DNA from 2 places in the Kitasatospora sp. NPDC087314 genome. Region 1 is predicted to be linked to the other one. Evidence: riboswitches for the same ligand, from Rfam matches in the RefSeq annotation. Region 1 holds a riboswitch; the other holds the start of a gene.

The links. Region 1 has a riboswitch for glycine ahead of gcvT (glycine cleavage system aminomethyltransferase GcvT). Riboswitches for the same ligand answer to the same signal wherever they lie in the genome.
Region 2: linked by a shared signal. The riboswitch ahead of gcvP (aminomethyl-transferring glycine dehydrogenase) and the one ahead of gcvT (glycine cleavage system aminomethyltransferase GcvT) in region 1 are both predicted to bind glycine.

The regions. Positions count from the first base shown of each region.
Region 1 covers NZ_JBIUYE010000007.1:44,344-54,945, reverse strand. Annotated here, with positions in the region: gene ACIO5E_RS16770 (MDR family MFS transporter) at 1-526, shown strand, start outside; gene ACIO5E_RS16765 (nuclear transport factor 2 family protein) at 606-1,088, shown strand; gene ACIO5E_RS16760 (L-serine ammonia-lyase) at 1,209-2,576, opposite strand; gene glyA (serine hydroxymethyltransferase) at 2,752-4,020, opposite strand; gene gcvH (glycine cleavage system protein GcvH) at 4,100-4,474, opposite strand; gene gcvT (glycine cleavage system aminomethyltransferase GcvT) at 4,608-5,729, opposite strand; glycine riboswitch at 5,961-6,066, opposite strand; gene ACIO5E_RS16740 (enhanced serine sensitivity protein SseB C-terminal domain-containing protein) at 6,289-7,107, shown strand; gene ACIO5E_RS16735 (enhanced serine sensitivity protein SseB C-terminal domain-containing protein) at 7,224-8,153, shown strand; gene ACIO5E_RS16730 (ABC transporter permease) at 8,593-9,582, shown strand; gene ACIO5E_RS16725 (ABC transporter substrate-binding protein) at 9,638-10,602, shown strand, end outside.
Region 2 covers NZ_JBIUYE010000019.1:177,624-188,225, reverse strand. Annotated here, with positions in the region: gene ACIO5E_RS34460 (MerR family transcriptional regulator) at 1-39, shown strand, start outside; gene ACIO5E_RS34455 (vancomycin high temperature exclusion protein) at 132-854, shown strand; gene ACIO5E_RS34450 (DNA polymerase IV) at 927-2,309, shown strand; gene ACIO5E_RS34445 (MFS transporter) at 2,480-3,973, opposite strand; gene ACIO5E_RS34440 (PRC and DUF2382 domain-containing protein) at 4,201-5,349, opposite strand; glycine riboswitch at 5,585-5,688, shown strand; gene gcvP (aminomethyl-transferring glycine dehydrogenase) at 5,927-8,827, shown strand; gene ACIO5E_RS34430 (DUF5999 family protein) at 8,920-9,111, opposite strand; gene ACIO5E_RS34425 (hypothetical protein) at 9,521-10,093, opposite strand; gene ACIO5E_RS34420 (glutamate--cysteine ligase) at 10,461-10,602, shown strand, end outside.

The DNA of each region.
Region 1 (10,602 bases):
GGTGGTCGGGGCGGCCCTGCTGCTGCTCCTCGGCACCGGCACCCCGACGGTCCTCGCCTCGGCGCTGACCGCCGTCGCCGGGGTCGGGATCGGCCTGCTCATGCAGAGCACCATGCTGACCTCGATGGGCGCCGTCCGGCCTCGGGACATGGGCGCCGCGATGGGGGTGGTCACCCTGCTCCGCAGCATCGGCGGCTCGCTCGGCATGGCGGTACTCGGCGCGGTCTACACGGCCCGGATGGCGGCCGCCCTCACCGAGCGGCTCGGCGCCGGCCGGAGCGCCCGGCTGACCGGTGGCGGCGAACTCACCCCGGCGGCGCTCACCGGCCTGCCGACCGGCGTCCGGGACGCGGTCGGGGCGGCCGTCACCGCCGGCCTGCACGGCGCCGTGGCCGGCGGGGTGGTGCTGGCCGCCGTCGCCACCGCCGTCGCCTGCCTGGCCCGCCCGAACCCGCGGCCGGGCCCGGGCGTCGGCGCGGACCAGGAGGCCCCGGAGGGCGCGTCGGCCCCGGCGACGGCGGGCTGACCGCCGGGACGGCGGGCGGGCACGGCGGTTGAGCGGCCGGGGTCTTGACGCCCGACCGGGCGGGTGATCGGATTCCCGCATGCCGGACACCACCGCCCCGACCGACCTCGGCCCGCTCGACGTCCTGGCCCGCTATCGGCAGGCGATCCTCGACAAGGACGCCGACGCCCTGGCCGACCTCTACGCCGTCGACGCCGTGCACGAGTTCCCGTTCCTGTCCCCCGGCATGCCGGAGCGCCACCAGGGGCGGGAGGAGGTCCGGGCCGGGTACCGCGCCGTCTGGGGCGCGAGCCCGGCGCAGCCGCAGGAGATCCGCGAGGTCGCCGTGCACGAGGGCGCCGACGGCGAGGTGATCACCGTCGAACAGGTCGTGGTGGGGACGCTGGCCACGACGGGCAAGCCGTTCCGCGTGCCGGGGCTGCTGGTGATCAGGGTCCGGGACGGCCGGATCGTGCACGTCCGCGACTACATGGACGGGCTCGGCGTGGCTCACGCGATGGGTCGGTTGGGCGCCGTCGCGGCCCGGCTCGAAGCCGAGGGCGAGAGCGAGGGCCGGGCCTGACGGGCGCCGGGGGAGAACGCCACGAGCCTCCGGAGGGATCCCCTCCGGAGGCTCGGTACGAGGCTCAGGCGGTCAGCGTCCCGGACGGGCCCTAGCCGTCAAGGCCCGCCGGCCGGGCGATCAGCACTCGATGACGTTCACGGCGAGGCCGCCGCGCGAGGTCTCCTTGTACTTGATCTTCATGTCGGCGCCGGTCTCCTTCATCGTCTTGATCGCCTTGTCGAGCGAGACGTGGTGCCGTCCGTCGCCGCGCAGGGCCATCCGGGCGGCGGTGACGGCCTTGACCGAGGCCATGCCGTTGCGCTCGATGCAGGGGATCTGGACGAGGCCGCCGACCGGGTCGCAGGTGAGGCCGAGGTTGTGCTCGATGCCGATCTCGGCGGCGTTCTCGACCTGCTCGGGGGTGCCGCCGAGGACCTCGGCGAGGCCGCCGGCGGCCATCGAGCAGGCGGAGCCGACCTCGCCCTGGCAGCCGACCTCGGCGCCGGAGATGGAGGCGTTCTCCTTGAAGAGCATGCCGATGGCGCCGGCCGCGAGGAGGAAGCGGACGATGCCGTCCTCGTCGGCGCCCGGGATGAAGTTCAGGTAGTAGTGCAGGACGGCGGGAATGATCCCGGCCGCACCGTTGGTCGGCGCGGTGACCACCCGGCGGCCGGAGGCGTTCTCCTCGTTGACCGCCATCGCGTAGAGGGTCACCCACTCCATCGCGTTGGCCGGGCCGATGCCCTCGGCGCGCATCGCCCGGGCGGCGGCCGCGGCGCGGCGGCGGACCTTGAGGCCGCCGGGCAGGATGCCCTCGCGGGACATGCCGGCCCGCACGCACTCCTGCATGACCTGCCAGATCTCCAGCAGACCGGTTCGGATCTCCTCCTCGGAGCGCCAGGCCTTCTCGTTCTCCAGCATCAGGCCGGAGATGGACAGCCCGGTCTCGCGGGTGAGCCGCAGCAGCTCCTCGCCGGTGCGGAAGGGGTAGCGCAGCGCGGTGTCGTCGGGCTTGACCCGGTCCGCGCCGATGGCGTCCTCGTCGACGACGAAGCCGCCGCCGACCGAGTAGTAGGTCTTCTCCAGCAGCGTGGAGCCGTCCGCCGCGAACGCCCAGAGGGTCATGCCGTTGGCGTGGTACGGCAGCGAGCGGCGGCGGTGCAGGATCAGCTGGGTGTCGGGGTCGAAGGCGATGGGGTGGGTGCCGAGCAGGTTGATCCGCTTCTCGGCGGTGATCCGCTCGACGTCCTTGTCCGCCTGGTCGACGTCGACCGTGCGGGGGGAGTTGTTCTCCAGGCCGAGCAGGACGGCCTTCGGGGTGCCGTGGCCGTGGCCGGTGGCGCCCAGCGAGCCGTAGAGCTCGGCGCGCACGCTCGCCACCGCGGGCAGCAGGTCCTCGGACCGCAGGCGGCGGGCGAACATCCGGGCCGCGCGCATCGGGCCGACGGTGTGGGAACTCGACGGGCCGATGCCGATGGAGAAGAGGTCGAAGACGCTGATGGCCACGGGGGACGTCCTTGTCTGGTCTCGTGGAGGAACGTGCGGGCAGGGCTGCTGACACGGGTCGGGGCACCGCGCGCACTGTCCAGTGTGCGCGGTGCCCCGGGGTCCCAGGTACCGCGGCGACGTGAGGCCGGTCACCCCGCCCGAAGGATCACCGCAGTGATCGGAGACCGGTCGCTTACAGGTTGGGGTACAGCGGGTACTTGTCGGCCAGCGCGGTGACGCGGGCCTTGAGCGCGGCGGCGACGTCCTCGTCGAAGGCGGGCTTGAGCGCCTCGGCGATGATGTCGGCGACCTCGCGGAAGTCCTCGGCCCGGAAGCCGCGGGTGGCCAGCGCCGGGGTGCCGATGCGCAGGCCGGAGGTGACCATCGGCGGGCGCGGGTCGTTCGGGATGGCGTTGCGGTTGACCGTGATGCCGACCTCGTGCAGCCGGTCCTCGGCCTGCTGGCCGTCCAGCTCGCTGTTGCGCAGGTCGACCAGGACCAGGTGCACGTCGGTGCCGCCGGACAGCACCGAGGCGCCGGCCTCGGCGACGTCGGCCTGGAGCAGGCGCTCGGCGAGGATCCGGGCCCCCTCCAGGGTGCGCTCCTGGCGCTCCTTGAACTCCTCGGACGCGGCGATCTTGAAGGCGACGGCCTTGCCCGCGATCACGTGCTCCAGCGGGCCGCCCTGCTGGCCGGGGAACACCGCGGAGTTGATCTTCTTGGCGTACTCGGCCTTGGACAGGATGACGCCGCCGCGCGGGCCGCCCAGGGTCTTGTGGGTGGTGGTGGTGACCACGTCCGCGTACGGCACCGGGTTGGGGTGCAGACCGGCGGCGACCAGGCCGGCGAAGTGCGCCATGTCCACCATCAGCAGCGCACCGACCTCGTCGGCGATGCGGCGGAACTCGGCGAAGTCCAGCTGGCGCGGGTAGGCGGACCAGCCGGCGATGATCAGCTTCGGCTGGTGCTCCTTGGCCAGACGCTCGACCTCGGCCATGTCGACCTGGCCGGTCTTCTCGTCCACGTGGTACGCGGCCACGTGGTAGAGCTTGCCGGAGAAGTTGATCTTCATGCCGTGGGTCAGGTGACCGCCGTGGGCCAGGCTCAGGCCCAGGATGGTGTCACCCGGCTGGATCAGCGCGAACATCGCGGCGGCGTTGGCCTGCGCGCCGGAGTGCGGCTGGACGTTGGCGTGCTCGGCGCCGAACAGGGCCTTGATGCGGTCGATCGCGATCTGCTCGACCACGTCGACGTGCTCGCAGCCGCCGTAGTAGCGGCGACCGGGGTAGCCCTCGGCGTACTTGTTGGTGAGCACCGAGCCCTGGGCCTCCATGACCGCCACCGGGGCGAAGTTCTCGGAGGCGATCATCTCCAGGGTGGTCTGCTGGCGGTGCAGCTCGGCGTCGACCGCGGCGGCGATCTCCGGGTCGAGGGCGTGCAGGGACTGGTTCAGAACCGTCATGGTGTGGTCTTCCCGGGAGGAGAGAGGGGGGAGCCGGGCGGGACGGCCGCCGCGCTGCGGCCGCCCCGTCACAAGAGGGTCAGCCGCCGATGAAGGCGGTGTACTCGTCCGCGCTGAGCAGCTCGTCGGTGGACTCGACCTGGACCTTGAACAGCCAGCCGCCCTCGAAGGGGGCGCTGTTGACCAGGCTGTTGTCGTCCACGACGTCCTGGTTGATCTCGACGATCTTCCCGGTCACCGGGGAGAACAGGTCGCTGACCGACTTGGTGGACTCCAGCTCGCCGCAGGACTCGCCCGCGGTCACGTCGTCGCCGACCTCGGGCAGCTGCACGTAGACGATGTCACCGAGCGCGTCGGCCGCGTGGGCGGTGATGCCGACCGTGGAGACACCGTTCTCGGTGGCGGTCAGCCACTCGTGCTCCTTGGTGTACTGCAGGTGCTGGGGGTTGCTCATGGCGTCATTCTCCAGGATGGGAAGCGGGTACGACGAAGCGGGCCGCCGCACGGACGGCTTCGACGTGGGTCTACGGGGGAGGAGGCCTCGGCGGGCGCGCCGGTGGGTCGTCAGCAGGCGCGCCCGCAGGGCCTCAGCGGGCGCGCTTGTAGAACGGCAGCGCCACGACCTGGACCGGCTCGTGCTTGCCGCGCACGTCCACCGCGACGGTGGTGCCGGGGGCGGCGTGGGCCGCGTCGACGTAGGCGATCGCGATCGGCTTGCCCAGCGTCGGGGACGGGGCGCCCGAGGTGATCCGGCCGATCGGGGCGCCGTCGGCGGAGACCACGGTGTACTCGGCGCGCGGGACGCGCTTGCCCTCGGAGACCAGGCCGACCAGCACCCGCGGCGGGTTGGCCTCGGCCTCGGCGGCGGCCTTCTCCAGCGCCTTGCGACCGATGAAGGCGCCCTCGTTGGTGGTCTTGTCGAAGCGGACGACCCGGCCCAGGCCCGCGTCGAACGGGGTCAGGTCGGTGGAGAGCTCGTGCCCGTACAGCGGCATGCCGGCCTCCAGGCGCAGCGTGTCACGGCAGGACAGGCCGCACGGGACCAGGCCGTGGCCCTCGCCGGCGGCGGTCAGTGCCTGCCAGACCGCCTCGGCGTCGCCCGGGTTGCAGAAGACCTCGAAGCCGTCCTCGCCGGTGTAGCCGGTGCGGGCGAGCAGCACGTCGCGGCCGGCGACCTGGGCCGGGAGGATCGCGTAGTACTTCAGGCCGGGCAGGTCGGCGTCGGTGGTCCCGGCCAGGATGGCGGTGGACTCCGGGCCCTGGACGGCGATCAGCGCGTAGGTGTCGCGGTCGTCGGTGACGACGGCGTCGAAGCCCTTGGCGCGGGCGATCAGCTCGTCCAGCACCAGCTGGGCGTTGGAGGCGTTGGCGACGACCAGGAAGGCGTCCTCGCGCAGGCGGTAGACGATCAGGTCGTCCAGGATGCCGCCGTTCTCGGCGCAGATCATGGTGTAGCGGGCACGCAGCACGCCCAGCGCGGAGACGAAGCCGACCAGCGCGTGGTCCAGCATCTCGCCGGCCTGCGGGCCGGTGACGGTGATCTCGCCCATGTGGGAGAGGTCGAACAGACCGGCCCGGGTGCGGACGGCGAGGTGCTCCTCGCGCTCGCTGCCGTAGCGCAGCGGCATGTCCCAGCCGGCGAAGTCGGTCATGGTCGCGCCGAGGGCGCGGTGCAGCGCGTCGAGCGCGGTGAGGCGGAGGGACGACATGGCCTGGAACTCCTCGGTCGGGGCACTCATGGGTGCACGCGCCGGAACCGGACCCGCTCGGGGACCGACCCTGCGCGCGGGCATGCGGCGGCGTGGGTCTCCCCATCTGTCGTCGAACCTGAGAGCTTCACCGCCCACCTGCCCGCAGCTGTTTCCAGCATCCAGGACAGCATGGTGGCTTGCACCGTGGGTGGGCGCGCGACAGGGCCGTGCGCCACTTTCCAGATGTGCCTAACCCGTGCGGTAGGGGGGCCTGAGAGATTCCGGGGAGGACTTGCTCCTTCGGCGCCGGCCGTGCCGCCTGACGGGGCACTCCGGGCTCTCCCGCGCGGGTTCGAGCGGCCGGTATGGAGTTGTGGGTCCGGCGGCGCGTCGCGCCGTCGAACGCGCACATCATGGCACGTCCGCGCCGACGGCGGGAGAGGGGGACCGGTCACACGGTGCCGTACCCGCCGGTCACCCCGTCCGGTACCGAACGGGAGCGCTGCCGGGAGCCCTAGACTGCTGCGCGTCGGCGCAGCAGAGGGCGGCCGACCGGCAGAGGGCGGATCAGGCGCGCATGGGGTACCCGGTGGAGCAGCAGCAGGGGTGGGGCAGCCCGGAGTCGGCGCCGCCGGGCGGCGGGTGGCCGGCCAACGAGCTCGAACAGGTGCTGACCGCCGCGCTGGGCGACCCGGGTGCGACGCCGCGGGTGGTCGAGGTGCTGGCCCGCAGCCAGGTGTGGATCCCGCTGCCCTCGGGCGGCGACCCGCAGGGGACGGCGCTGGACCTGCCGACCATCGAGCTGGCCGGCGACCCGTACGTGCCGGTGTTCTCCTCGCAGGAGGTGTTCCTGCGCCAGGCGCCGGGGATGGCCTTCGCGGTGGCGCCGGTCTGGGAGTTCGCCCGCGGGCTGCCGCTGGGCGTGGGAATCGCGGTCAACCCGGAGGCGGCGGTGGGCATCCCGGTGCCGCCGCAGGGCGTGGCGGAGCTGCGCCGCGGCCCGCGCGAGGAGCGCTGGGCGGGCCCGGACCAGGGCGGGCACCAGCCCCAGGAGGAGCCGACCGGCGGCCGGGTGGCGCTGCGCGAGCCGGTGCCGGGCGAGGACCCGGAGTACTTCCTGGCCGCCTGCCGGGCCGAACTGTCGGCCCTGCCCGGAGTGTTGACCGCCCGCCGGGCGCTGGCCAGCGTCGAGGGCGAACCGACCGTGATGTTCGTGGGCGTCCAGTTGGACCCGGCGGCCCCGGCCGACCCGGCCGCGGTGAACGAGGCGCTCGGCCGGGCGCTGGGAACCGCGCCGCTGCCGGGGGGCGTCCACCTCGTACTGCTCGATCTCGCCGATGATCCGGTGGTCGAGTGGCTGCTCACCCGGGTACTCCCCTTCTACGCCCGGGTGTGAGCGACGTTCGTTCGTAGGCACGTCGCCGTGGCGGTGGCCGGTGCCGCGCCATAGGGTGCGTGCAGACGGCCGACGGGTCGGCGGGGTCGAGGAAAGAGGCGCGGCGAGGTGGGCGCATGAGTGCGGGAGCGGTAGCGGGCGGTGCACCGGGGCCCTGGGGCCAGGCATCCGCCGGGCGCCCCGGAGCGGATCCGGGCGCGCTGGAGCGCGCCCTGCGCGAGGTCGCGCCGGAGCGCTACGAGGCGTACGAGCAACTGCTGCACGCGCTGGCCGACGGCCAGGTCTGGATGCTGCTCTGGCACGGCACGCCGGGCAGCGCCGACGCCCAGTACGGGAACATGGAGATCAGCGGCCACGGCTACGCGCCGGCCGTCACCTCGCCCGAGCAGCTGACGGCCTCCGGCTGGGCGCGGGCCCACGAGGTCATCTCCGGGCGGGAGATCGCCGCCTCGCTGTACCGGACCCGCTGGGGCCTGTGGCTCAACCCGCACGCTCCCGGCGGCGGGGTCGGCGTGCCCTGGGCGGACCTGCGGCGGATCGCCGCGGGGCTGGAGCGGCTGCCGGCCGGGCCGTTGAAGCTGAGCGAGCCGCAGCTGAACGCCCAGCAGTTCTTCGCGCTGCTGGAGCGGCAGGCCGGCGAGGTGCGCGCGGTGCGGGCGCTGCGCCGGGCCTGGGTGCAGCCGGCCGTGGGGGAGCCGTACCTGGCGATCGGCCTTGAGCTGTACGAGAGTTCGCCGCCGGCGGTGGAGGCGGTGCGGGCGCTGATGCAGCGGGCGATCGCGGTCGCCCCGGAGGGGCTGGCGGTGTCCACGGTGGCGATGGCGGACGAGTACGACCCGGTGGCGCTGTGGATGCGGGCCCACGCGCGCCCGTTCTTCGACCGGGAGGCCGGCCGGCCTCCGACCGGTCCCTACCCGCCGGTGCCGCCCCCGCCGTACCCGTCGCAGCAGGGGCCGGGGTACGGCTACGCCACCCGCCCGCCCGCGCAGGGTTGGCCCGGGCAGCAGCCGCAGCAGCAGCCGTGGCCCGGATACCCCGGACGATAGATCCAAAACCTCTTCACCGAAGCCGACTTGATCTTGCATCAGGTCGGCTTCGGTGTTTTCCGGACGACATTCCGGCCGGTGCTGTCAGGCATCTTGACATGCCAGTTGTGGCCATGTGAAGAGGGATATGCCGAAGATCAGGAGGTGCATGCGTACAGATCACAGTTGGGCATCTGTCGGTGGTCAGGGCTGGCGTAAGCCAGTTCGGATGGCAGAGAGTTCTGCGCAACGCACCGCGCGTACTGGGAACCCCACGAAGGTGAACGCGCACGCCGACCGCCAGAACCACGCGACGCCCATCCCGCGTGGGGGCAGTACCTGTGCACGACGTACTGCCGCGAACACCCGCTCCTAGCACCTCCGCACGTCCGCAGCCGTACCGCCAACCGGTGACCGGCGCCCGTGGGCCGGCCACCGTCGGCGAGGGGACCAACTGACCATGACCGCAACCGCCACAACCGCCGGGAACGAGCCCGAGGCGCCCGCCTCCACGACCCCGGCCAAGACGATCGAGGGACGCTCCCTCGGCCGGATCGCCTGGACCCGCTTCAAGCGGGACAAGGCCGCCGTCGCCGGCGGCATCGTGGTGATCCTGCTGATCCTGCTGGCCTTGCTGGCCAAGCCGATGGAGGCGGTGTTCGGCCTCGACCCGGACGCCCTCCACCAGGACCTGCTGGACGCCAACCTCGGTGGCATCCCGCTCGGGGACTGGGGCGGGATGAGCTGGGACCACCCGCTCGGCGTCGACATCGCCCAGGGCCGTGACCTGCTCTCCCGGGTCATCGAGGGCTCCTGGGTCTCGCTGCTGGTCGCCTTCGGCGCGACCGTGCTGTCCAACGTGATCGGCACCGTCCTCGGCGTGATGGCCGGGTACTACGGCGGCTGGGTGGACACCCTGATCAGCCGGATCATGGACGTCTTCCTGGCCTTCCCGCTGCTGCTCTTCGCCATCGCGATCTCGACCTCGCTGCAGGGCGGCGCGTTCGGCCTGGACGGACTGCCGCTGCACATCGCGGTGCTGATCTTCGTGATCGGCTTCTTCAACTGGCCCTACATGGGCCGGATCGTGCGCGGGCAGACGCTCTCGCTGCGCGAGCGGGAGTTCGTCCACGCGGCCCGCAGCCTGGGCGCCCGCGGCCCGTTCATCCTGTTCAAGGAGCTGTTGCCGAACCTGGTCGGTCCGATCCTGGTCTACTCGACCCTGCTGATCCCGACCAACATCCTCTTCGAGGCGGGGCTCAGCTTCCTCGGCGTCGGTATCCAGCCGCCGCAGGCCTCCTGGGGCGGGATGCTCCAGGACGCGATCAAGTACTACCAGGTGGACCCCCAGTACATGGTGGTCCCCGGTCTGGCGATCTTCATCACCGTGCTCGCCTTCAACCTGCTCGGCGACGGGCTGCGTGACGCCCTCGATCCCAAGAGCAACTGACGTCGCGTCAGAGCCCTCCGTATCTCTCCACATCCTCAAGGGGTTGATCTCACCCATGCGTAGGTCCCGTACCGTCGCGCTGACCGCGGCGGCAGCCGCCGCGGTCCTGATCGTGACCGGCTGCTCGTCCGGCAGCAAGAGCTCCGGTTCCTCCTCCGCCAGTGGCAGCGCCGCCGGCGGCGGCGGCGCCGACGCGGCAACCAAGGGCGTCGTCAACGCCTCGGACAAGAAGGGCGGGACGGTCACCTACGAGATGAAGGGTGCCCCGGACTCCTTCGACCCGGGTAACACGTACTACGCCTACATCTACAACTTCTCGCGCCTGTACGGGCGTCCGCTGACCACCTTCGCCCCCGGTGCCGGCGCGGACGGCAACAAGCTGGTCCCGGACCTCGCCGAGTCCCTGGGCAAGCCCAGTGCGGACGGCCTGACCTGGACGTACAAGCTGCGCGCGGGCCTGAAGTACGACGACGGCACCCCGATCAGCTCGAAGGACGTCAAGTACGCCGTCGAGCGCTCCAACTTCGCGCCGGACGTGAACTCCAACGGCCCGACGTACTTCCACGACTTTCTGGTCGACAACGCGACCCCGTACCAGGGCCCGTACAAGGACAAGACCGGCGGCCTGGACTCGATCGAGACCCCGGACGACCAGACCATCGTCTTCCACCTGAAGCAGCCGTTCGCGGACTTCGACTACCTGGTCAGCGCCCCGCAGACGGTCCCGGTCCCGCAGGCCAAGGACGACGGCTCCGGCTACGTCAAGCACGTGGTCTCCTCGGGCGCCTACAAGTTCGACTCCTACGACGACGGCAAGCAGCTCACCCTGGTCCCGAACACCAACTGGGACCCGGCCACCGACCCGATCCGCAAGCAGCTCGCGGACAAGATCGTGGTCCGGATGGGCATGGAGCAGTCCACCATCGACAAGGACCTGATCGCCGGCAACGCCCAGGTGGACCTGGTCGGCGGCGGCGTCGACCCGCAGACCCAGGCGCAGATCCTGCAGAACCCGAAGCT
Region 2 (10,602 bases), on a different contig from region 1:
GCGGACGAACTGGCCCAGCGGCGCATCCGGGCGGTCTGAGCGCGGAACTGACGAGGCCGCGGGCCCGGACGGGGAACCGTCCGGGCCCGCGGCCTCGTCTTGCGCCGGGTGGAGCGGTCGAGGGAGGGCACGTGAGGCTCGGCACCGGGATAACGGACCTGCTGCGGCGTCGGGGCGGGCTGCTGAAGGTGCGGCTGCGGCGGCGGGCCACGCAGCGCCGGATCTTCCAAGTGGGGACGGTGCTCTGCTCGCTGGCGCTGGCGCCGAGCGCCTGGCTGTGGGTCTCGGCGGGGGACCGGGTCGGCACGGTGGCCAGCGTGCCGTCCGCGCCGGTCGCGGTGGTCTTCGGCGCCGGGCTGGACCAGGGCAAGCCGTCGCCGTACCTGGAGCACCGGCTGGTCGCGGCGCTGGATCTGTACCGGGAGGGGAAGGTGCAGGCGATCCTCGTCACCGGCGACAACGGGCGGGACGACTACGACGAGCCGGACGCGATGCGGCGCTACCTGATCGAGCACGGGGTGCCGGAGGTCCGGGTGGTGGGCGACTACGCGGGCTTCGACACCTGGGACTCCTGCACCCGGGCGCGCCGGGTCTTCGGGGTGGAGCGGGCGTTGCTGGTCAGCCAGGACTTCCACGTGCGCCGGGCGCTGGCGCTCTGCCAGGCGGCGGGCATCGACGCGTACGCGGTCGGGGTGCCGGAGCTGCACGACAGCACCTGGCTGTACGGCGGGCTGCGGGAGATCCCCGGGGCGGGCAAGGCGGCGGTCAACGCCTGGCTGCGGCCGGACCCGGTGTTCCTCGGGCCCACCGAGGAGGGCATCCCGAAGGCCCTGGCGGACGCCGCGAAGCGGTAGCCGGGCGGCGGCGGCCCCGGGGCGTCGGCCGGGTTCGTACGCACTGTCGGACCCGTACGGGATGATCGGCGGGTGCGATCACTGCCGAGCATCATCCACCTCGACATGGACGCCTTCTTCGCGGCGGTGGAGCAGGCGGCCAAGCCGAGCCTGCGCGGCAAACCGGTGATCGTCGGCGGGCTCGGCGGGCGCGGAGTGGTCTCCACGGCCTCGTACGAGGCGCGGAAGTTCGGGGTGCACTCGGCGATGCCGATGGCGCAGGCGCGCCGACTCTGCCCCAACGCGGCCTTCCTGTCCGGCCGCTTCGAGGCCTACCGGCAGGTCAGCGACACCGTGATGGGCCTGCTGCGCGAGCTGTCGCCGCTGGTGCAGCCGCTCAGCCTGGACGAGGCCTTCGTCGACCTGGAGGCCGGCCCGTACGGCCCGGCGCTGGCCGAGGCCGACCACGAGACCGGGGAGCGGCTGGTGCTCGCGCTGGCGGAGGACCTGCGGTCGGACATCCAGCGGCGCACCGGGCTGACCGGGTCGGTCGGGGCGGCCGGGTCCAAGCTGATGGCGAAGATCGCCTCCGAACAGGCCAAGCCGGACGGGCTGGTGATGATCGAGCCCGGGCAGGAGCGGGTCGTCCTCGGCCCGATGCCGGTCCGGGCACTGCCCGGGATCGGGCCGGCCACCGAGCAGGTGCTGCGGCGGGCCGGGCTGAACACGGTGGCCGACCTCGCGCAGGCCGGGGAGAGCGAACTGGTCCAGTTGCTCGGGCGGGCGCACGGCGCCGGCGTGCACCAGATGTCGATAGGGCTGGACGACCGGCCCGTGGTGGCCGACCAGGACGCCAAGTCGGTCTCGGTGGAGGACACCTTCGAGGTGGACCTCGCCGACCGGGACCGGGTGCTGCGCGAGGTGGAGGTGCTGGCCGCCCGGTGCGTGCGGCGGCTGCGCGCGGCCGGGCGGTCGGGGCGGACGGTGGTGCTCAAGGTCCGGCGGTTCGACTTCTCGACGCTGACCCGCTCGGAGACGTTGCGGGGGCCCACGGACGACGAGGCGGTGATCATCGAGACGGCGCGCCGGCTGGCGGCCCAGGTGGACATCACCGGTGGGGTCCGGTTGCTCGGGGTCGGTGTCGCCCAGCTGGCCGACTACACCCAGGAGGACCTGTTCGCGCAGGCCCTGCGGGAGGAGGCGGCCGAGCACGCGGAGGCGGAGGACGAGGAGGCCGAGGAGGAGCCGGAGGAGGCCGGGCCGCGGCGCTGGATGCCCGGGCAGGACGTCCACCACGCCGAGCTCGGGCCGGGGTGGGTGCAGGGCAGCGGCGTCGGGCGGGTCACCGTACGGTTCGAGACGCCGTGGAGCGGGCCGGGGCGGATCCGGACCTTCGCGGTGGACGATCCGGCGCTGGAACCGGCCCGGCCGTTGCCGCTGCGCGGGGACGAGGGGCCGGAGGAGGCGGGGGCATGAGAGGTCCGGAGGAGGCGGGGGCGTGACACGCGAAGCGGCCCCAACCGGTGGGGGGAGTACCGGTTGGGGCCGCATACCGGACCGGACTTCATTCGGTCGTGATGCCCTCGCGACCGTCCGAAGACCGGGGCGCCGCGCCCTGTCCCTGAGCGCGGCGGCCGGACGCCTGGTCAGGCGTCGGGCTTCACCAGCTCGGGGCTGGAGTTGTGGTCGGCCGCGCCGCCGGAGGCGGTGGTGGCGGCCGGCTTGATGCCGCGGATCAGGAACGGGACGGCGCCGGCGATGACGCAGACGACGGCCGCGGTCCAGAACGCGTGCTTGTAGGCGTCCAGGGTGGGCAGCAGCACCGGGATCTGGGGCGGCAGCTTCATGGTGTCGCCGGTCAGGATGGCGGCCATCACGGCGGTGCCGATCGCGCCGCCGACGGTGCGGAGCACGGCGTTCATGCCGTTGGCGATGCCGCTCTGCTCCACCGGGACGGCGCCGTTGATGTAGGCCGGCATGGCGGAGAACGCCAGGCCGATGCCCAGACCGAAGATCGCCGAGGCGGTGTAGATGTCGGCCTCGTGGCTGTGCCGCAAGGCCAGGTAGGCCATCGCGACGGCACCCAGGACGCCACCGAGGACCAGCGGCAGGCGCGGGCCGCGGCGGGCGATCAGGACCGCGCCGAGCGGGGCCGCCACCATCGAGCCGATCGCGGACGGCAGCAGCATCACACCGGCGTGCAGGACGGTCGCGGTGAAGCCGTAGTGGGCGAGCTTTTCCGGGGTCTGGGCGAAGTTGCTGATCACCATGAACGAGCCGTACATGCCGAAGCCGATCAGCAGGCCGGCCAGGTTGGTGAAGGCGACGGCCGGACGGGACATCATCTTCATGTCCACCAGCGGGTGCGCGACCTTGGTCTCGATGACCCCCCAGATCAGGGCGACGACGGCGGCCACGGCGAACAGGCCGAGGGTCTTGGTCGAGGTCCAGCCCCAGTGGTTGCCCTGACTGACCGCGACCAGCAGGGCGGAGAGCCAGCCGGCCAGGGTGAGGGCGCCGAGCGGGTCGGCGCCGCCCTCCTTGTCGGTGACCGGGTCGGACGGGACGCGGAACGCGACCAGGGCGACCGCGATCAGGCCGAAGACCAGGCCCATCCAGAAGATCGACTTGTAGCTCCAGTGCTCCAGCAGGAGACCGGTCGCCACCAGGCCGAGGCCGGAGCCGACGCCCATCGAGGCGCTGATGGCGGCGACGCCGCCGGTCACCTTCTGCTTGGGCAGCTCGTCGCGGACGATGCTGATCGCCAGCGGGAGCACGCCACCGCCGGCGCCCTGCAGGACGCGGGCGACGACCAGCCAGGTGAAGGAGTGGGTGCTGACCGCCAGCGCCGAACCGGCGACCAGGCCCGCCAGCGAGATCAGCAGCATCGGCTTACGACCCCGGAGGTCGCCGAAGCGGCCCAGCAGGGGAGTCAGCACGGCTGCGGAGAGCAGGTTGGCGGTCATCAGCCAGGTGACGCTGGACGCGGAGACGTTCAGTTCCTTGGCCAGCGAGGGCAGGATCGGAACGACCGCGGTCTGCACCACGCTGAACGACAGCATCGCCAGGATGAGGGCCGGCAGGACCCGGGCGCTGCTCTGCTTCTCGGCCGCGGTGGTGGGCTGTGGTGCCTCACTCACGGTTGCTTCCTCCCGTACATAGTGAATGAACTGAAGTAACCATGCCGGGAGATGCTTCAGAGTGTCAAATATCCATTGGCGAAGCTTTGGCAAAGTCGAAGGATTCCGGGCGTCTGCGGCGGGATCGGGGCGGGGGTGAGGGGGTTTGGTGGTGCTCCGGTGAAGGTGGATGGCAGGGGCGCGCGAAGGACCCCGGACCGTGGCGGTCCGGGGTCCTCGCGGCGGTGTCAGGAGAGCGGGCGCAGTGCGGCCGGGCGGGCGCCGTCGACGGCCGGGGTGAGCGCCGGGCCGGCCGGAGTGGAGGCGGCCGGGGTGGAGGCGGGGCCGGCCGGGGTGGCGGCGGCGGGGGAGTTGTCGTGGACCTCGACGTGTTCGCGGCGCAGTTCGTCCCGGATCACCTCCTCGGTGGTGTAGCGCTCGACCACCAGGCGGACCCGCTCGATCGGGGCGAGGTACTTGCGGACCACCGGGCGCTCCTCGCGCAGGGTGACCTCCTCCACCGCCTCGGCGATCTCCTTCTCGGTCAGCGAGGCGCGCTCGGCATCGCTCACCGGCATCCGCTCCACCCGGACGCGCTCGCGGACCATCGGGACGCGGCGCTCGACCTGCTCGCTCGTCACGTACTTGCGCAGCCTCGCGGTGCCCACGACGTGCCACTCGGTGGTGATGTCCAGCCGCTCCTCGCGGCAGGTGATCTCCACCGGGCCGCTGGGGGGAGCGGGGGCCGGGCCGGTCGCGGGCTCGCGGCCGGTGGCGGTGGCGGGGGCGGCGGGGGTGGTGGCGACGGGGGGCGGCGGGGCCGGGGCGGGACGCGGCTTGGTCTCGGTCGCCGGCGGGGCGGCTGCGGGTGCGGGGGTGTCGAGGGTCCGCACGTTGGCCTCCGTGGCGGTGCCGGTGGCGGTGCCGGTGGCGGTGCCGGTGGCGGTGGCGGGGGTGGTGGGCGGGACGGGTTCGAGGGAGTGGAAGGAGAGGGACTTCACGGGCTCGGCCGCCGAGGTGGTGCCGAAGTCGTGGTCGGGCTGCGCCGGCCGGTCGCCGTCGTCGCCGTCCGTCCGTCCGTCCACCGGGGTGTCGAGGCCGTAGTAGCGGTAGAGCTGGAGCTCCTGGGCGGGCGACAGGTGCTGGCCGACGCCGAAGTCCGGCGACTCCTTGACCAGCGACTTGTCGTACGGCACCCGGAGTTCGTCGCCGGAGAACTCGCTCGTGGTGAGTGGGACGAAGGCGTCCCGGCCGAAGATGCCGGTCCGGACGGCGGCCCACTCCGGCTGGCCGGTGGCGTCGTCCAGGTACACCTCGTCGACCGTGCCGATCTTGTCTCCGTTGCGGTCGACCGCCTTGTGGCCGATGAGGTCCCGGGGGTCGATATCGGTTTGCACTCTTTCCTCCAGTGCGCTGCGCCTGCGGAACGCCCGCAGGACGGTGGCCGGAGCGCCCGTTCCGTACGCCACTTCACACCAAAAGCCATGAATCGGACGGGCGCGACCGGGGTGGGGCCGGACGGGCCGCGGGCTGGGCCGTCCGGGTCACGCGGCGGTCACGGTCGAAGCGGGAGAGTGACCCGGCGCACCCGTGATCGGGCGGCCTCCCGCTGGTACCCTGGGCCCCGACCGCCGAGCCCGCTCGGGAGAGTCCCCGACCGCGGAACGTGCTGGTCGGGGCGCCGAAGGAGCAACTCCTCCCCGGAATCTCTCAGGCATCCGTACCGTGTGGGGTAGGTCACTCTGGAAAGCAGGGCAGGACCGTCGGCGAGGGAGCCGACGGCCACCACCCTCACCGACGGTGCAAGCCGGCGGCGCGCCCACAGCGCACCGCGCGGGTGAAGCTCTCAGGTCCCGATGACAGAGGGGGAGGCCTGTCGGGTTCGCCCGCCCGGGTCGAACCGCTGTCCGCAGCGGCGAAGGCCGGTCGGCGTGCGTACCCCCGCCGGTCCGTGACCAGGAGGCCTCGACCACCATGAACGCCCAGCCGAACGCGGGACGCCCCACCGGCGCCTCGACCCTCACCGAGCTTGAGCTGGCCAGTCCCTTCGAGAACCGCCACATCGGCCCCGACGCCGCCGCGCAGGAGAAGATGCTGGCGTCCGTCGGCTACGGCTCGCTGGACGAGCTCGCCGCCACCGCCGTTCCCGAGGCGATCCGTTCCATCACCGCCCTGGACCTGCCCGGCGGCCGCAGCGAGGCCCAGGTCCTCGCCGAGCTGCGCGAGCTGGCCGGCCGCAACCAGGTGCTCCAGCCGATGATCGGCCTGGGCTACTACGGCACCTTCACCCCGCCGGTGATCCTGCGCAACGTCATGGAGAACCCGGCCTGGTACACCGCCTACACGCCGTACCAGCCGGAGATCTCCCAGGGCCGCCTGGAGGCGCTGCTCAACTTCCAGACCCTGGTCTCCGACCTGACCGGCCTGCCGACCTCCGGCTCCTCGCTGCTCGACGAGGGCACCGCGGCGGCCGAGGCGATGGCGCTCGCCCGCCGCGTCACCAAGGTCAAGGGCGGCGTCTTCCTGGTCGACGCCGAGACCCTGCCGCAGACCATCGCGGTGATCAACACCCGCGCGGTGCCGACCGGTGTCGAGGTCGTCGTCGCCGACCTGTCCGAGGGCATCCCGGCCGAGATCGCCGAGCGCGGCGTCTTCGGCGTGCTGTTCCAGTACCCGGGTGCCACCGGCGTGGTCCGCGACCTCGCCCCGGTCATCGAGCAGGCGCACGGCCTCGGCGCGATCGTCGCGGTCGCCGCCGACCTGCTGGCGCTGACCCTGCTCGCGTCGCCCGGCTCGCTCGGCGCCGACATCGCCTGCGGCACCTCGCAGCGCTTCGGCGTGCCGATGGGCTTCGGCGGCCCGCACGCCGGCTACCTGTCGGTGCGCGCCGAGTACGCCCGCTCGCTGCCCGGCCGTCTGGTCGGCGTCTCGGTCGACTCCGACGGCAACCGCGCCTACCGCCTGGCGCTGCAGACCCGCGAGCAGCACATCCGCCGCGAGAAGGCCACCAGCAACATCTGCACCGCCCAGGTGCTGCTCGCCGTCATGGCCTCGATGTACGCCGTGTACCACGGCCCGGACGGCCTGGCCGACATCGCCCGCCGCACCCACCGCTACGCCGCCGCCCTCGCCGAGGGCCTGCGGGCCGGCGGCGTCGAGCTGCTGCACGGCGAGTTCTTCGACACCGTCACCGCCGTCGTGCCGGGCCGTGCCGCCGGGATCGCGGCCGCCGCCCGGGCGAACGGCGTCAACGTCTACCAGGACGGCGCGGACCGGATCTCGGTCTCCACCGACGAGACCACCACCCGCGAGCACCTGGCCGCCGTCTGGGCCGCGTTCGGCGTCCCCGCGGCCGAGGTCGCCGAGGCCGCCGACGCGCTGCCCGGCGCGCTGCTGCGCCAGGACGAGTACCTGACCCACCCGGTCTTCCACAGCCACCGCTCGGAGACCGCCATGCTGCGCTACCTGCGCCGCCTGTCGGACCGGGACTACGCGCTGGACCGGGGCATGATCCCGCTGGGCTCCTGCACCATGAAGCTCAACGCGACCACCGAGATGGAGGCCGTCACCTGGCCGGAGTTCGGCCAGCTGCACCCCTTCGCGCCGATCGAGCAGGCCCAGGGCTTCCTCACCCTGATCCGCCAGCTGGAGCAGCAGCTGGTCGAGGTGACCGGCTACGACGCCGTCTCGATCCAGCCGAACGCGGGCTCGCAGGGCGAGCTGGCCGGCCTGCTGGCCGTCCGCGCCTACCACCACGCCAACGGCGACACCCAGCGCGACGTCTGCCTGATCCCGTCCTCCGCGCACGGCACCAACGCGGCCTCCGCCGTGATGGCCGGGATGCGGGTGGTCGTGGTGAAGACCCTGGTCGACGGTGACGTGGACGTCGAGGACCTGAAGGCCAAGATCGAGCAGCACCGCGACAGCCTCGCCGTGCTGATGGTCACCTACCCGTCCACCCACGGCGTGTACGAGACCCAGATCACCGACATCTGCGCCCTGGTGCACGAGGCCGGCGGCCAGGTGTACGTGGACGGTGCCAACCTGAACGCGCTGGTCGGCCTGGCCAAGCCGGGCAAGTTCGGCGCGGACGTCTCGCACCTGAACCTGCACAAGACCTTCTGCATCCCGCACGGCGGTGGCGGCCCGGGCGTCGGCCCGGTCGCGGTGCGCGCCCACCTGGCGCCGTACCTGCCGAACCACCCGCTGCAGCCGGAGGCCGGCCCGGCCACCGGCGTCGGCCCGATCTCGGCGGCGCCGTGGGGCTCGGCGGCCATCCTGCCGATCTCCTGGGCGTACGTCCGGCTGATGGGCGGCGAGGGCCTCAAGCACGCGACCCAGGTCGCGGTGCTGAACGCCAACTACATCGCCAAGCGGCTGGCGCCGCACTTCCCGGTGCTCTACACCGGCCCCGGCGGGCTGGTCGCGCACGAGTGCATCATCGACCTGCGCCCGCTGACCAAGGAGACGGGCGTGACGGTGGACGACATCGCCAAGCGTCTGATCGACTACGGTTTCCACGCGCCGACGATGTCCTTCCCGGTGGCCGGCACGCTGATGATCGAGCCGACCGAGTCCGAGGACCTGTACGAGATCGACCGGTTCTGCGACGCGATGATCGAGATCCGGGCCGAGATCGACAAGGTCGGCTCGGGCGAGTGGGCGGCCGAGGACAACCCGCTGCGCAACGCCCCGCACACCGCCGCCGCGCTGGCCGGCGACTGGGCGCACGGCTACTCGCGGCAGGAGGCGGTCTTCCCGGCGGGGGTGAACCCGGCGGACAAGTACTGGCCGCCGGTCAGCCGGATCGACGGCGCGTACGGCGACCGCAACCTGGTCTGCTCCTGCCCGCCGCTGGACGAGTACGGCGTCTGATCCGGACCGGACGTACGGCAGGGCCCCGGCGGGATGTTCCGCCGGGGCCCTGCCCGTTGTCGTCGTGCGGCGGCTGCCCCCCGCCGGCGCGGTCAGGCCGCGCGGGCGACGCGGCGGCGCGGCGCGATCACCCGGCCGTCGGGCAGCAGCTCTCCGGTGTCCTCGAACAGCACGACGCCGTTGCAGAGCAGGCTCCAACCCTGCTCCGGGTGGCAGGCCACCGTGGCGGCGGCTTCGCGGTCCTCGGACTCGGCCGACGGGCACTCAGGACGGTGCTGGCACATACGCGTACCCTCGCTTCGCTCTGCGATCCTCCCCCGTGGTGCGGCCGCCGGCGAAGCCGTCGGGAGCCGCCGCGGTAGCCGGATCCTGTCCGCGCGCCGACCAGGTGTGGACCGGCGCTCAAGTGGGTAGGACAGGTGGTCCTTCCACGCTGGTTCCCAGTGTCGGCATCTGCGGACGCGCGCGCAGGGATTTCGTGACATGCGCCACAACTCCCGGGCAGAGATCACCCGTTCAGGTGGGTCCGGCGGGAAACGGCGCACCGGTGGGTCAGCTGCGGCATGGCCCGAGGAGGCCATGTCGAGTGGCCCGTCCGGGTGGTTCGAACGAGTGAGGGCGACGTGCGGCGCCGCCGCGCACGCGGACGGGCCGCCGGGTGGTGGCCCGGTGGCCCGTCCGCGTGGGGCCGGCTCAGGAGGAGCCGAGCAGCAGCGGCTTGGCGAGCGGTGCCCGGGCCAGCAGCGGCAGCAGCTCGCCGGCCGGGTAGGCGCGGTGCGCGGTGACGCCGAGCGGGGCCGGGGCGAGCGGGATCAGCTGGTCGGCGGCCGGGCCGGCGTCGGGGCTGTGCAGCCACAGTGCCGTCGCGTACTGCCCGGGGAAGGTCAGCAGCCGGGGCTGCTGGCGGGCCCGGGAGCCCTGGGCGATCTGCCAGGCCTGGCGCAGCGCCCGGACGGTCGAGTCGAGGTAGGGGCCGGCGGTGAAGTGGGAGAAGGTGTGGCCCTCGACGCCTTGGACCACCTCCGCGGCAGCGGCGACCTCGGCGCCGTCCTTGATCAGGAAGCGCCAGCCCGTTCGGCGGGCGGCGGGGAGTTCCGGGCGCGGCCCGTCCAGGACGTGGACGGCGAGCGGGTGCGCGGGGAGCAGCGGGCCGACCGGATGGCGCAGCGCTGCGGCGGCGGGCTGGCGCAGCGCGGTCTCCGAGTCGAGTGCGGCCAGGACGGCGCGCAGGGCGCTCGGCGGGGGCTGGGGGGTCTGCAGAGTCATGGCGGGGTCCGCCTCTCCGTGCGAGATCGGCGTGCGAGTGCGGCATACCGGCGTGGCGCGGTGTGTCATCGGTGACGGGACCTGGCCGTGTCCGGTTGTGCATGATCGCGGTGCTGGCGCGGTCGCCGCCGTCGACGAGGGTTTCGAGGCGGAGCGGGCCGGCCGGAGCGCAGTGCGAATTCTATCGAACAGGTGCGCAGGGTGACCTGTTTATCACAGGCGGTGGCGCCGGGCAAGTCGGCAGATACGCTGAATCATCGTCAGTTTCCTTGCATTGCAAGCCAGTACAAGCATTCGGGTATCGATCTTCGAGGTGGGCATGATGCTTGCACGGTCGGGTCGGCCGGTGTCTCAGGAGGAGGGGACCGTGGGCGAGAAGGTCGTGGCGACTCGAGCCGATCTGGCGGACCGGCAGCTGTACCGGCGCAAGCTCCAGGCCTGCCTCGACGTGCTGGGGCGGATGTTGCGCGAGGACCGCTTCGACCGGCCTCGGGCGGTGATGGGGCTGG